4 regions of the Pseudoxanthobacter sp. M-2 genome follow, and region 2 is predicted to be linked to each of the others. Evidence: predicted binding sites of a transcription regulator. Region 2 holds the regulator's gene; each other region holds the start of a gene.

Region 1 (3,419 bases), on a different contig from region 2:
GCGGGCGCCGCGGCGCGGGCTCTTGGCGAGCTGGCCCTCGATGCGGCGGACCGCCTCGGTCTCGGAGATCTGCTCGACGACGGCGATCTCGCGCGCCATGCGGTCGAGCGCCGCCTCGTAGAGCTGACGCTCGGAATAGGACTGCTCGGGCTGGCTGTCGGCACGGAACAGGTCGCGCACCACCTCGGCGATGGCGATGAGGTCGCCGGAGTTGATCTTCGCCTCGTATTCCTGGGCGCGGCGGGACCACATCGTGCGCTTGACGCGGGCGCGACCGCGCACGGTGTCGAGCGCCTTCGCCACGGTGGTCTCGTCGGCGAGCTTTCGCATGCCGACCGAGGCGACCTTGGCCACGGGCACGCGCAGCGTCATCTTGTCCTTCTGGAACGTGACGACGATCAGCTCGAGCTTGTGTCCGGCGACCTCGCGCTCCTCGATCGCGACGATCTGACCGACGCCGTGCGACGGATAGACGACGTACTCGTTCGTCCGGAAGCCCTGACGGTGGCCGGTCTTCTTCGCGGTGGTGGTAGCCATTCGCGCGCTCACTCCTGACTTCGATCGGTCCGCTCCGGGTGCACCCGCACGCCCTCGGCAAGCCGCTGTCGATGAGACGCCGCGGCCCTCGCCGGACGCTTCACGTCCGCGGCCGCCGGCCGTCCCGAATTGTCGACGATCTCGCAGGTGGTGTCCGGCACCGCACGAGCCATTCCCGGCCGCAGGACCGGGAGCGATCGCATTTACGATCGGGGGGAGCTCGTGGGGAGATCCAGATGCCGAACAGCGTCGACGTCCTGGACAATATATCCCAAGCCGCCGAAAAAACAAAGGCTTCCGCGACGATTCGGCGCGCCGCGGGGTCAGGTCGGGGGCGGCGGCATCATTCGCATGCAGCCGCGCATGGTCTTCGAGCGTGTCGTCGCCCGAGGCGTGCGCCTCAGTCGCCCTGGCCGGGCTCGGGCGACAGGAGGCCGAGCTTGTCCGGCTTGCCGTCCCAGTCGGCGGCGTCCGGCGGCGAGTCCCGCTTCACCGTGATGTTCGGCCACTTGACGGCATAGTCGGCATTGATGCCGAGCCATTTCTCGAGGCCCGCCTCGGTGTCCGGCTTGATCGCCTCGGCCGGGCACTCCGGCTCGCAGACACCGCAGTCGATGCATTCGTCTGGGTGGATGACGAGCATGTTCTCGCCCTCGTAGAAGCAATCCACGGGGCACACCTCGACGCAGTCCATGTACTTGCACTTGATGCAGTTCTCGGTGACGACATAAGTCATCCGCGGGATCCTCTCGACGGGAGCGTGCGCTCCCTCGCGCCATGCCGTTCTCCGGCCCGCACCTAGCGCGGAAGCGCTCCAAGGTGCAAGCGAGCCGCTGTCGCGGCAGGGCCGCTGCGGGAAACGGCTTTCTCCGGAACGCCCCCACCACGGCAAGGGCGGCCGATGTTCGCAGAATGTTCTTGCGCGGCCCCGCGACCTCGCCTAGCATCGCAACCATCGGATGCGGGCGGCAGGAGGGACGTCCATGGTCAGCCGCGTCACCACGGTGGCGTTCCACGGCATCGAGGCGGTGCCCGTGGACGTGCAGGTGCAGATCGGTCCCGGAACCGTCGTCTTCAACATCGTCGGCCTCGCCGACAAGGCCGTGGCCGAGAGCCGCGAGCGGGTGCGGGCGGCACTCGTCGCCTCCGGCCTGTCGCTGCCGGCCCGCCGCATCACCGTCAACCTCGCCCCGGCCGACCTTCCCAAGGAGGGCAGCCACTACGACCTGCCGATCGCGCTCGCCGTGATGGCGGCGATGGGCGCCGTTCCGGCGGCCGAGCTCGCCGAATGGGTGGTGGTGGGCGAGTTGGGGCTCGACGGCACCATCGCCCCCGTCGCCGGCGCCCTGCCGGCGGCGATCGGCGCCGGTGCCCTCGGCCGTGGCCTGATCTGCCCGGCCGCCAACGGCCCGGAGGCGGCGTGGGCCGGCCGCGACCTGCCGGTGATCGCCCCGGTCAGCCTGATCGGCCTCGTCAATCATTTCCGCGTCACGCAGGTGCTGTCGCGGCCGGAGCCGCGCGTGCGCGCCGCCGAAGGCCGCCTGCCCGATCTCGGCGACGTCCGCGGCCAGGAGAGCGCCAAGCGGGCGCTCGAGATCGCCGCCGCCGGCGGTCACCATCTGCTCTTCGTCGGTCCGCCCGGCTCGGGGAAATCGATGCTGGCGAGCCGGCTGCCGTCGCTCCTGCCGCCGCTCGAGCCGCAGGCGCTGCTCGAGGTCTCGATGATCCACTCGATCGCCGGCGCGCTCGCCGACGGCCGACTGTCCGACCGCCGGCCGTTCCGGGCGCCGCACCACTCGGCCTCGATGGCGGCCCTGATCGGCGGCGGCCTGCGCGCCCGGCCGGGCGAGGTCTCGCTCGCCCATCAGGGGGTGCTGTTCCTCGACGAGCTGCCGGAATTCCACCCACAGGCGCTCGACGCGCTGCGCCAGCCGCTCGAGAGCGGCGAGGCGGTGATCGCCCGCGCCAACCACCGCGTCGCCTACCCCGCCCGCTTCCAGCTCGTCGCCGCCATGAACCCGTGCCGCTGCGGAATGGCGGGGGAGCCCGGCCACTCCTGCCGGCGCGGCCCGCGCTGCGCAGCGGACTACCAGGCGCGCGTCTCCGGCCCGATGCTCGACCGCATCGACCTGCGCGTCGAGGTGCCGGCGGTACCGGCGAGCGACCTCGCGCTGCCGCCGCCGGCGGAGGGATCGGCCGCGGTCGCCGCCCGCGTCGCTGCCGCACGCCGACGCCAGGCGGAACGCTTCGAAGGGCTCGGCGTACCCGGCCTGCTCAACGCCGCCTGCGGCCCGCGCATGGTCGAGGAGATGGCGGTTCCGGACGCGAGCGGCCGGTCGCTCCTGGCGGACGCGGCGGCCGCCATGCGGCTCAGCGCGCGCGGCTATCACCGCGTGCTGAAGGTGGCGCGGACCATCGCCGACCTCGACGGGGCGGAGCGGATCAGCCGCTCTCACCTCGCCGAGGCCCTCGCCTTCCGCGCGAGCGCCCCGAGCCTCGCCGCCGCGGCCGCCTGATTCGGACAGTACTTCGTCGCGACCGACCGGCTGGATGCGCAGCATCACAGACTATCCGGCTGACGACCGTCGGTGAGCCGGCAAAATTCCGAGGCGATCAGCGTTCGAGGCGCGTCCGGCGCAGCGCCGCCGGGCAGACGCGGCTCGCCGGCGGGCGGGCTGATGAGGGCGGATGCTTCGCCGGGGCGGCGGCCCGGATTGTCACAGAACGGTTCGGAAAGTATGGTTTGAACGATATCCGGCGCTTCCGGCGGGTTCCGCTGGCGGCGAGCACCTGGGTCGCGGGGCGATGACGCCGATGCGGCCCGACCCCATCTGCGAAGGCGCGGCTCCCGCATCGTCGCCGCATGGGCGACCCGAGCGGCG
Region 2 (3,419 bases):
CGCGTCGAGGTGGTGCGGCTCGGCGTGCCCGACGACTTCGCCGTCGAGCCGCTGACGGACGCGGTGGCGGCGTTCTCGCGAGCCCGACCGGGCTGTCGCCTGTCAGTGCGCTGCGCGCTCTCGGTCGACCTCGTCGCGGGGCTCGAGGCGGACGAGTACGACGTGGTGCTGGCAAAGCGCGATCCCGGCGCCGGTCCGGCGCTCGCCGTCTGGGCGGAGCGGCTCGTCTGGATCGCCAGCGCCGACCACCCGCTGCCCGTCGACCCGCTGCCGCTCGTCGCCTTCCCCCACGGCTGCGTCTACCGCACGCGCGCCGTCCACGCGCTGGAGCGCTCGGGGCGCGACTGGCGGATCGCCTACGAGAGCCCGAACCTGATGGGCATCCAGGTGGCGATCGCCGGCGGCCTCGGCGTGGCGCTCTTGGAGGAGCGGGCCGTGCGTGCCGGCCACCGCGTGCTCGGCCGCGCCGACGGCATGCCCGACGTGCCCGCGACGGAACTCGCCCTGATGGTGCGCAAGGACGCCGGTTCGGCCGCCACCGACCTCGCCGCGGCGCTCGTCCGCTTCTGTGCCGAGACGGTGCCGAAGGCAGCCTGAGCGGCAGCGGCTGAGGTTCACGGTTGTCGGCGGCCGCACCCAGCCCCTAATGTGCGCGCTGCCCGGGCGCACCTTGCCAAGGTGCCCTCCCCGGCTGCGGACGTGGCGAAACCGGTAGACGCAAGGGACTTAAAATCCCTCGGGGCTTGCTCCGTGCGGGTTCGACCCCCGCCGTCCGCACCACTCACTCGGCCGGAACCGCCACCTCGTCCGAGGGCCAGCCGGTGGGCAAGCCATCGATGCTGACGGTGTTTTCGGCGCGGCGGTAGGCCTCGAGGCCCTCCTCGCCCTTCGCCTCGGCCCAGCGGGTCAATGACGGACGCTCGTCGACATAGTCGAACAGCGGCACGCCGAAGCCGCACGAGGTTTGGACGAGATCGACGGACAGCACGACGATCTGGCGCGCGCCCACCGGCTCGCGGCCGTCGAACGCGCCGGCAAGGAGGTCATCATAACCCGCCGTGCCGCGGCGCAGGACCTCGCCGGCACCGTAGAGGCGCATGATCAGCGGCGGCCCCTCGAAGGCGCACAGCATGATCGTCAGGCGGCCGTCGGCGAGCATGTGGGCCGACGTCTCGTTGCCGCTGCCGGTGCAGTCGAGATAGGCGACCCGGTTCGGTCCGAGCACACGCAGCGACGCCGCGTCCTTCGGCGACAGGTTGATGCGGCTTCCCCGCGCCGCCGAGGCGGTGAAGAAGATGCGCTGCCGCTCGATGAAGTCGCGGTGCTGCTTGCCGATTTCGGCGAACTGCTTGGCCATGGCGTGTTCTCCTGCCGCCGACGCTCGGGGCCGCGGACGGGCAGGCTAGTCCCGGCAGCGCGCCGCCCGCAACCACGGACGGTGCTTCGGCAACAGCGGCATGGGCTTGGCGCTGCGGCAACCGAATATTCACCCTTGAGGAACACAACTAGAACGGATAGCTTGTGTTCGTGATTTGTACGCGATTCGAGGTCGCGGTACCGACGAGGGGGCGCGGGAGACGACGATGCTCACACGCAAGCAGTACGAGCTGCTGATGTTCATCCACGAGCGCCTCAAGGAGAGCGGCGTGCCGCCCTCGTTCGAGGAGATGAAGGACGCGCTCGACCTGCGTTCGAAGTCGGGCATCCACCGGCTGATCACGGCTCTGGAAGAGCGTGGCTTCCTGCGCCGGCTGCCGAACCGGGCGCGGGCGCTCGAGGTGATCCGGCTGCCCGAATCGGTCGCCAGTGGACCGGCTTCGACACGGGCCCGTGGCTTCACCCCGAGCGTCATCGACGGCGACGGGCCGCGCATCCGCCCGGCCGAGCCACGCCCGGCGGCAGCGGGCGAGACGGCGGGCGGCGTCAGCATCCCGGTGATGGGCCGCATCGCCGCCGGTGTGCCGATCGAGGCCATTCAGACCCACACCCATTCGATCACCGTGCCGGTGGAACTCGCCGGCGCCGGCGAGCACTTCGCCCTCGAGGTGCGCGGCGATTCGATGGTCGAGGCCGGCATCTTCGATGGCGACACCGTGGTGATCCGGCGCACCGACGCGGCGACGACCGGCGACATCGTCGTGGCACTGGTCGACGACGAGGAGGCGACGCTGAAGCGGCTGCGCCGCAAGGGCGCCTCGATCGCGCTCGAGGCCGCCAACCCGGCCTACGAGACGCGCATCTTCGGGCCCGACCGCATCCGCATCCAGGGCCGGCTGGTGGCACTGCTGCGCCGCTACTGATCCTCGCCGCCGCCTCGCGCGGCGGCCGTCACCTCGCGGTGCCGCGGCGCCGAGGGGTTCTCTCCAACGGCATCGCCGGTCCGCGACCACGGTCGCCCGTTGGTGCCGGCCGTGACGGGGTCGCTGAGACCGCCGGGCACGGCGGCGTCGAGCATCACCGCGATGGCACCGGTCCGGGCGAGCGTCGAACGGTCGATATAGAGCTGGGGGCCAAGACAGCCGGCGGGCCGCGGCACCGGCGCCACCACGACGGTGGCGGACCGACAGTCCTCGACGAGGGCAACGCCCCTCGTCACGACGGCGACCGTGAGATCGCCGTCCCCGAGCGGCAGCACGCACCCGAGATCGTCGCAGCGGGTGGGTGGGGCGGTGGTGGCCTTGGCGTCTCGGGGGTCGGCATCGGCGGCGAGCCAGGCGCGGACGGTGTAGGCGGACCTGTCGGCGGCGACGACGGCGAGCCTGCCGTCCGGCCCCCGCGCCGCGACAGCGCGGCCATCGCCTGAAACCAGCAGATCCGGGCGGGCGCCGGTCGTCGCCAGGGCGAGACCCGCCAGCAGCGGCAGCACCGCAAGCCGCCGCCACGGCGCTAGCGAGATCGCCACCCACAGCAGCGCCGCCACCATGAGCAGGACGGCGACGAGCGGCACCCGGCCGATCATCGCGCTGTCGCCCGTCCAGGCGGTCGTCGTCTCGGCGACGGCGAACATCCAGCCGAGGCCGATTCCCATCGGCCAGAGGGCCAGTTGCTCCAGCCCGAACGGCAGCAGCACCAGCGCCAGCACGCCGAACGGCATCACCAGCACCGAGACCGCCGGCATCGCCGCGAGGTTGGCGAGCAGGCCGAGTGGCGCACCGCGGTGGAAGTGGTAGGCGGCGATCGGTGCGGTGGCGAGGCCGGCGATCAGCGACGTTGCGGCCAGGCCTGCCACCCCGAACAGAACTGCCCGCCCCAGCCACATCGCCGTGCCGCGCCGCGGCGACGTCGTCTCGCCGCGCTCCCGGCTGCCCCACCACTCGTAGGCGGCGACAAGCGCGATCACTGCGGCGAACGACATCTGGAACCCGGCCCCGAGCACGGCACTCGGCTCCAGTGCCATGACGACCAGCGCCGCCACAGCA
Region 3 (3,419 bases), on a different contig from region 2:
GTCATCGAGGTGCAGGAGCGCTCGCGGCAGATGGTGCTGGTGCTCGAGGCCGTGCAGTCGCCCGAGCGCGACGTGCCGGACTACATCGACGCCGACCACCACAAGATGACGGCGAAGTTCGTGCGCGTGCCGACGCTCGCCGACGTGCCCTATCCGGTGCACATGGAGCCGAACCTGGTCGTCGAGTTCTACTCGCGCTGAGGCGACGGCTGCGGGGCTTCCCGGGCCGCCAGCGGCGGCTCCTCGTGGAGCGCCGGCGAAGTTTGCGAAGGCCGCCCCCTCTGGGCGGCCTTTTGCGTTTCGGGCGACGGCGTTCGGTTGCCGGATCTCGGGGCGGCGCACCCGGCGCGCCACCTTGCAGAGAACCGTTCAGCGGCCAGGGGCCGATGCGACGGCTGCCGCGCGGGGTTGCTGGCCGCGGGTCTCCGGAGGTGCCGATGTGTTGCCAGCACGGCGCCGCCTCAGGCTGTCGCGAGAGATCAGGCCGGCGCGCTGTCGCGCGCGAGGGCGGCCTCGAGGTCTTCCGGGCGGACGGTGACGAGTTGACCGGTCGTGGTCCGGTCCGAGCCACCGGCGGCCGTGATCGCCGGCAGGGCGAGCATCGTCGCCGTGCGTCGGTAAGCGAGGAAGGAGAGGCCAGGGACCTCCTCCTCGTCGACCACCAGCCGGTACGTGCCCGCCGGCTGCGGCGCCTCGAGCGGCGGCAGCCGGAAGGGCCGGGCGAACGTCACCGTGGTCTCGGTGGTGCGGCTCATCGGGCGGGGCCGCTCAGCCCTTCTTCTTGTTCCCGGTCGCCTGCGTTCCCTTCATCATGGCGAGCACGGGAGCGGGGGCGGTGGCCGCCGGCGGCTTGTCGGCCTTCGGCTTGCGGATCTCGCGGTTGCTGCGCTTCTGGCCTTTGGCCATGACGATGTCCTCCCTGGGCGGCCCCGGTGCGGGGCAGCCGGAAACGAAAAGCCCCGCGTCCTCGGAGAGGCGCGGGGCCAAAGGCGCGAGGCGCCCGGTCGAGCTCGAAGCTCCGATCGCTCCGGGGTGCTGGGGGCCGGTGACCCGGACCTCCCGACACCCGCGGGGCTTGCCGCCGGCCGCACGGACGAGCCGCGCCGCCGGCTGGCGATCAGCTCAGGAGCTTCAGATTGTCAGCCGACATCTTGCCGCTCTTGCGATCGGCGACCAGCTCGAAGCCGACCTTCTGCCCCTCGCGCAGGTCGCTCAGACCGGAGCGCTCGACCGCGCTGATGTGGACGAAGGCATCGCTGCCGCCGCCATCAGGAGCGATGAAACCGAAGCCCTTCTGGGCGTTGAACCACTTCACGGTTCCCGAAGCCATGGGAAACCCTTTCTCGAATACATTGGGGTCGCTTGCCGGCGTCGCCGCCGACCGTCGAATTCGCATTTTCAGGCACGAGTATCGAGCGCCGGCCCTCACGCTGAAGGCGGCGACCGACGAAATCCTACCGTTCATCGACGGAACGACTATGGACGACGGCGGAAAATTTACAAGCGAGAACGACTTCGCACGCTGACGAAAAATCCGGCCGCGAGGCCTCCTCGCGTCGAGAAATACGATTTCCGCTCTCCGTTTGTCGGTGGGGGCGAGGGTTCGACGATCCGGTGACGGTGCCGAATCTGGGGGCAGCCCTCGCGGCTCTCTGGGTCAGGGCGGTCGGAGCGCGCGTGGTCCGGCCTCGCTGGGACTTTCCGGATGCCCCCGGCGGCGCTCTCCAAGCCGGGACTTCGGGCGGCGGGCCTCCCGGCGAAATGTCGTCGCGCTCCGGCCAAATCGCCCCAGAACATATTGCGAACGAGAACAAACATGGTACATTGCCGGTCGAGCCGGCGCGGCGCCGGGCGGACGTTTGAACGCGGCGGTCGGCCGTGGAATAAGGAGCCCCTCCATGTCGCAAGCGAATCTGCGCCTGATCGAAGGAACGTCGATGGACAAGAGGAAGGCGCTGGACGCCGCGCTGAGCCAGATCGAGCGCTCGTTCGGCAAGGGCTCGATCATGCGCCTCGGCCAGGGCAAGGCCGTGGAGGTGGAATCGATCCCCACCGGTTCGCTCGGGCTCGACATCGCGCTCGGCATCGGCGGCCTGCCGAAGGGGCGCATCGTCGAGATCTACGGGCCGGAATCCTCCGGCAAGACGACGCTGGCGCTCCACGTCGTCGCCGAGGCCCAGAAGCTCGGCGGTGTCTGCGCCTTCGTCGACGCCGAGCACGCCCTCGACCCTCTCTATGCCCGCAAGCTCGGCGTCGACCTCGACGACCTGCTGATCTCGCAGCCCGACACCGGCGAGCAGGCCCTCGAGATCGCCGACACGCTGGTGCGCTCCGGGGCAGTCGACGTGCTGGTCATCGATTCGGTGGCGGCACTGACGCCGCGGGCCGAGCTCGAGGGCGAGATGGGCGAGCAGCTGCCCGGCCTGCAGGCGCGGCTGATGAGCCAGGCGTTGCGCAAGCTCACCGGCTCGATCTCGAAGTCGCACGCCATGGTGATCTTCATCAACCAGATCCGCATGAAGATCGGCGTGATGTTCGGCAGCCCCGAGACCACCACCGGCGGCAACGCCCTGAAGTTCTACGCCTCGGTGCGCCTCGACATCCGCCGCATCGGCGCGATCAAGGACCGCGACGAGGTCGTCGGCAACCAGACCCGCGTCAAGGTGGTGAAGAACAAGGTGGCCCCGCCGTTCCGCGAGGTCGAATTCGACATCATGTACGGCGAGGGCGTCTCCAAGGTCGGCGAGCTCGTCGATCTCGGCGTCAAGGCCGGCATCGTCGAGAAGTCCGGTGCGTGGTTCTCCTACGACAGCCAGCGCCTCGGCCAGGGGCGCGAGAACGCCAAGCAGTTCCTGCGCGACCACCCCGACGTCGCCAAGACGATCGAGGCGGCGATCCGCCAGAACGCCGGGCTGATCGCCGACCGCATCGTCGGCAAGGGCGCGCCGGAGCCCGAGGACGACGGTCCGCCGGCGGATCTCTGAGGCCGGGGCGACGCGTCCGCGCGTCGCCGCCCGCCAACCCAGGTCCGCTCTTCCGGCCGCTCCGACCGCAGTCGACGCCTGGGCATTCTCCTTGCCGTTGCCGCGGGCGTGACAGCCGGCGGCGGCGACGCTAAAACCCGCCGTCCGCCGGTCAGCCGGCGGTTCTGCATCGGCCTCGTCGCGTGCACGGGCCGATGACGGACAGGGGGCGGCCGCGGCCGCCGGACGGAGCCGGCGCGCGTCGCCGCGAGAGGGTTGCCGATGAGCGGCGTGAACGAGATCCGCAGTGCGTTCCTGGACTACTTCGCTCGCGAGGGCCACGAGGTGGTGCCGTCGAGCTCGCTGGTGCCGCGCAACGACCCGACGCTGATGTTCACCAACGCCGGGATGGTGCAGTTCAAGAACGTCTTCACGGGCCTCGAGACGCGCCCGCTG
Region 4 (3,419 bases), 550 kb from region 2:
CCACCACGACGATCAGCGACAGCGCCAGCGGGAGGAGCAGGTAGAACAGCCGGAAGACGATCAGTGCCGCCAGCACATCGGCGGGATTGGCGTCCGGCAGCACCGTGAGGAAGACGAGCTCCAGCACGCCGAGCCCGCCCGGCGCATGCGACAGCAGCGCCGCCGAGAACGAGGCGAGAAAAGCGCCGAGCACGATCAGGAACCCCGGATTGCTGTGCTCCGGCAGCGTGAAATAGATGATCGCGGCAGCGCCGATCAGTTCGATCGGGGCGGCGACGAGCTGGCGGGCGACGATGCCGCCCGACGGCCGCGGCACGAGCAGGCTGCCGATGCGGAAGGGCCTGAGCGGCAGCCGCGTGAACAGCACGTAGAGCGCGACGGCGCCGAGGATGACGAAGCCGAGGATACGGACGAGCTCGTGCGGCAGTTCGGTGATGTGGTCGGCGACGTGCGGCTCGAGGACGAGGACGAGCCCGGCGAGCATCACCGTGCCGAGCGCGAAGGTGAACGAGCAGAAGGTCACCAGCACCGCCACCTCGCCGGCGGTCAGTCCCTGGCGCGAGTAGGCGCGGTAGCGGATGACGGCGCCCGACAGCACCGAGGCGCCGATGTTGTGGGAGAGCGCATAGGTGGTGAACGAGGTGACGGCGATATAGAGCCACGGCACCGTCTTGCCGAGGAACTGCAGCCCGATGCGGTCGTACCACGCGAGCGCCGCGTAGGCGACGAGGGTCGAGGCGGCCGCCAGCAGCCATTGGTGCCAGCCGATCGCGGCGAGGCTGTCGACGAGATCGTCGAAGGAGAGGCTGCGCAGTTCGGAATAGAGCAACCAGCCGGACAGCACGACCGCGGCGAGGCCGATCACCGGCCATCCATATTTCTTGAGGACCGTCCGCATTCCCTCTCCCGGTCGCGCCGACCCGACGCCGTCGACGTTGATCTCCCCCCAGCCGGCACGGCCGCTGGCGCCGAGGGCGGCACGCCGAACCGTCGCCCGCGCGACCGCGCCGAACCCTGCAACGGATGTAGCCCACCGGAGACGGCGGTGCGAGCCCGGTTTGCTGGCAGCGCGCCGCGAACAGCCCGATCGTGCCGCACGCATCCGCCGGGGAGCCCTCGCTCACGATTCCATGGAAGCCGTTGACTCGAACAAAGAGGGATATTAAAAAGAACAAACAAGGTACAGAAACGAGGAGGCCAGCATGACCCGTCCCGCACATGACCTCGCTGCCCTGATCGCCCTGACGCTCTTTGTCGCCACCCTGGTCGTCTGGCTCGATGCCTTCGGCCGGCTCGCCTGAGCTGTTGATGGCGGTCGGGAGGCGGTCGACAGCGCCGTCTCCCGGCTGCAACAGTCGCGGCTCCCGCGCCGCCCGGACCGGCGACGGCGGGACGGCTTCCCGCTAGCGGGCTGGAGAGTGCGGACATGGCGGCAGATCCCGGTTTCGTGCACCTGCGCGTCCACTCGTCCTATTCGCTGCTCGAGGGCGCCATCCACATCAAGGGCCTGGTCGGACTCGCGAAGGCCGACAAGCAGCCGGCGCTCGCCGTCACCGACACCGGCAATCTCTTCGGGGCACTGGAGTTCTCCGAGAAGGCGATCGAATCGGGCATCCAGCCGATCATCGGTTGCGAACTGCTCGTCGACTTCCTCGACGACGCCGGTGGCCGCCGCACGCCCGGTGGCCGCGACGGCGCCGGGCCGCTCGCGCCGCTCGTGCTGCTGGCGGCGACCCCGCCCGGTTACGACGCCCTCGCGCGCCTCGTCAGCCGCGCCTATCTCGGCGGCGAGGCGGGCGAGCGTCCGCACCTCGCCATCGGGACCCTGCTCGACGATGCCGACGGGCTGATCGTGCTCACCGGCGGAGCGCGCGGCCCGATCGGTGCGGCGTTCGCGGCGGGTGGCGAGGCCGCCGCCCAGGCCCGCCTGGAGCGTCTCGCCGCCGCCCTGCCGGACCGGCTCTATGTCGAGCTGCAGCGGCACGGCCTCGCCGAGGAGGCGGCGACCGAGGACGGGCTCATCGACCTCGCCTACCGGCTCGGCCTGCCACTCGTCGCCACCAACGGCGTCTTCTTCGCCAGGCCCGAGGACCACGAGGCGCACGATGCGCTGCTTGCCATCGCCGACGGGCGCACCCTCATCGAGGACGATCGCCGCCGGCTGACCCCGCAGCACCATTTCAAGAGCCGGGCGGCGATGCGGGCCCTTTTCGAGGACTTGCCGGAGGCGGTCGACAACACGGTGGAGATCGCCCGGCGCTGCGCGGCGCGGGCGCCGAAGCGCAAGCCGATCCTGCCGCGCTTCGCCGCCGCCGACGCGGCGACGGCCGACGACGCCGAGGCGGCGGAGGCGCGGCTCCTGCGCCAGACCGCCGAGGACGGCCTCGCCGACCGCATCCGCCGCCACGGCCTCGCGCCCGGCTTCGACGAGGCGGCCTACCGCGACCGGCTGGACTTCGAGCTCGGCGTTATCGAGCGCATGCGCTATCCCGGTTACTTCCTGATCGTTTCCGACTTCATCCGCTGGGCCAAGACGCAGGGCATCCCCGTCGGCCCCGGCCGCGGATCCGGCGCCGGCTCCCTCGTTGCCTATTCGCTGCTGATCACCGACCTCGATCCGATCCGCTTCGGCCTGCTGTTCGAGCGCTTCCTCAATCCCGAGCGCGTCTCGATGCCGGACTTCGACGTCGACTTCTGCCAGGACCGCCGTGACGAGGTGATCCGCTACGTGCAGGAGAAGTATGGGCGCGACCGCGTCGCCCAGATCATCACCTTCGGGACGCTGCAGGCGCGCGCCGCGCTGCGCGACGTCGGCCGCGTGCTGCAGATGCCGTATGGCCAGGTCGACCGGCTCTGCAAGCTCGTGCCGCAGAACCCGGCGAACCCGGTGACGCTCGCCCAGGCGATCGACGGCGAGCCGAAGCTGCAGGAGGCGCGCGCCTCCGAGCCGATCGTCGATCGCCTGCTGTCGATCTCCCTGAAGCTCGAGGGCCTGTTCCGCCACGCCTCGACCCACGCCGCCGGCATCGTCATCGGCGACCGGGCGCTCGAGAACCTCGTGCCGCTCTACCGCGACCCGCGCTCCGACATGCCGGTGACGCAGTACAACATGAAGTGGGTCGAGCAGGCCGGGCTCGTGAAGTTCGACTTCCTCGGCCTGAAGACCCTGACGGTGATCGACGTCGCGGTGAAGCTGCTCGCCCGGCGTGGCGTCGCCGTCGACATCGGGGCGCTGCCGATCGACGATCCCGCCACCTTCGCTCTGCTCGCGCGCGGCGAGACGGTCGGCGTGTTCCAGCTGGAAAGCCAGGGCATGCGCAAGGCGCTCGCTGGCATGCGCCCCGACCGCTTCGAGGACATCATCGCGCTGGTGGCGCTCTACCGCCCGGGCCCGATGGACAACATCCCGACCTACAACA

What was found. Region 2 encodes LexA, which represses DNA repair genes until DNA is damaged. Its sites were predicted from a motif close to TGTTCNNNNTGTGTTCNG; they were not measured.
Region 1: the regulator LexA is predicted to act here: its motif matches at 1,440-1,457, upstream of RUR49_RS15380 (YifB family Mg chelatase-like AAA ATPase).
Region 3: the regulator LexA is predicted to act here: its motif matches at 1,790-1,807, upstream of recA (recombinase RecA).
Region 4: the regulator LexA is predicted to act here: its motif matches at 1,168-1,185, upstream of dnaE (DNA polymerase III subunit alpha).

Annotation. Positions count from the first base shown of each region.
Region 1 is NZ_JAWDIR010000033.1:71,252-74,670, forward strand. Features, by position in the region: gene RUR49_RS15370 (CarD family transcriptional regulator) at 1-537, opposite strand, end outside; gene fdxA (ferredoxin FdxA) at 938-1,273, opposite strand; gene RUR49_RS15380 (YifB family Mg chelatase-like AAA ATPase) at 1,521-3,053, shown strand.
Region 2 is NZ_JAWDIR010000011.1:847,171-850,589, reverse strand. Features, by position in the region: gene RUR49_RS08955 (LysR substrate-binding domain-containing protein) at 1-597, shown strand, start outside; tRNA gene RUR49_RS08950 (tRNA-Leu) at 694-780, shown strand; gene RUR49_RS08945 (pyridoxamine 5'-phosphate oxidase family protein) at 782-1,357, opposite strand; gene lexA (transcriptional repressor LexA) at 1,584-2,300, shown strand; gene RUR49_RS08935 (ComEC/Rec2 family competence protein) at 2,294-3,419, opposite strand, start outside.
Region 3 is NZ_JAWDIR010000022.1:204,436-207,854, reverse strand. Features, by position in the region: gene rpsD (30S ribosomal protein S4) at 1-201, shown strand, start outside; gene RUR49_RS12695 (hypothetical protein) at 480-755, opposite strand; gene RUR49_RS12690 (hypothetical protein) at 769-906, opposite strand; gene RUR49_RS12685 (cold-shock protein) at 1,118-1,330, opposite strand; gene recA (recombinase RecA) at 1,899-2,984, shown strand; gene alaS (alanine--tRNA ligase) at 3,246-3,419, shown strand, end outside.
Region 4 is NZ_JAWDIR010000011.1:296,781-300,199, forward strand. Features, by position in the region: gene RUR49_RS06425 (YbhN family protein) at 1-898, opposite strand, end outside; gene dnaE (DNA polymerase III subunit alpha) at 1,427-3,419, shown strand, end outside.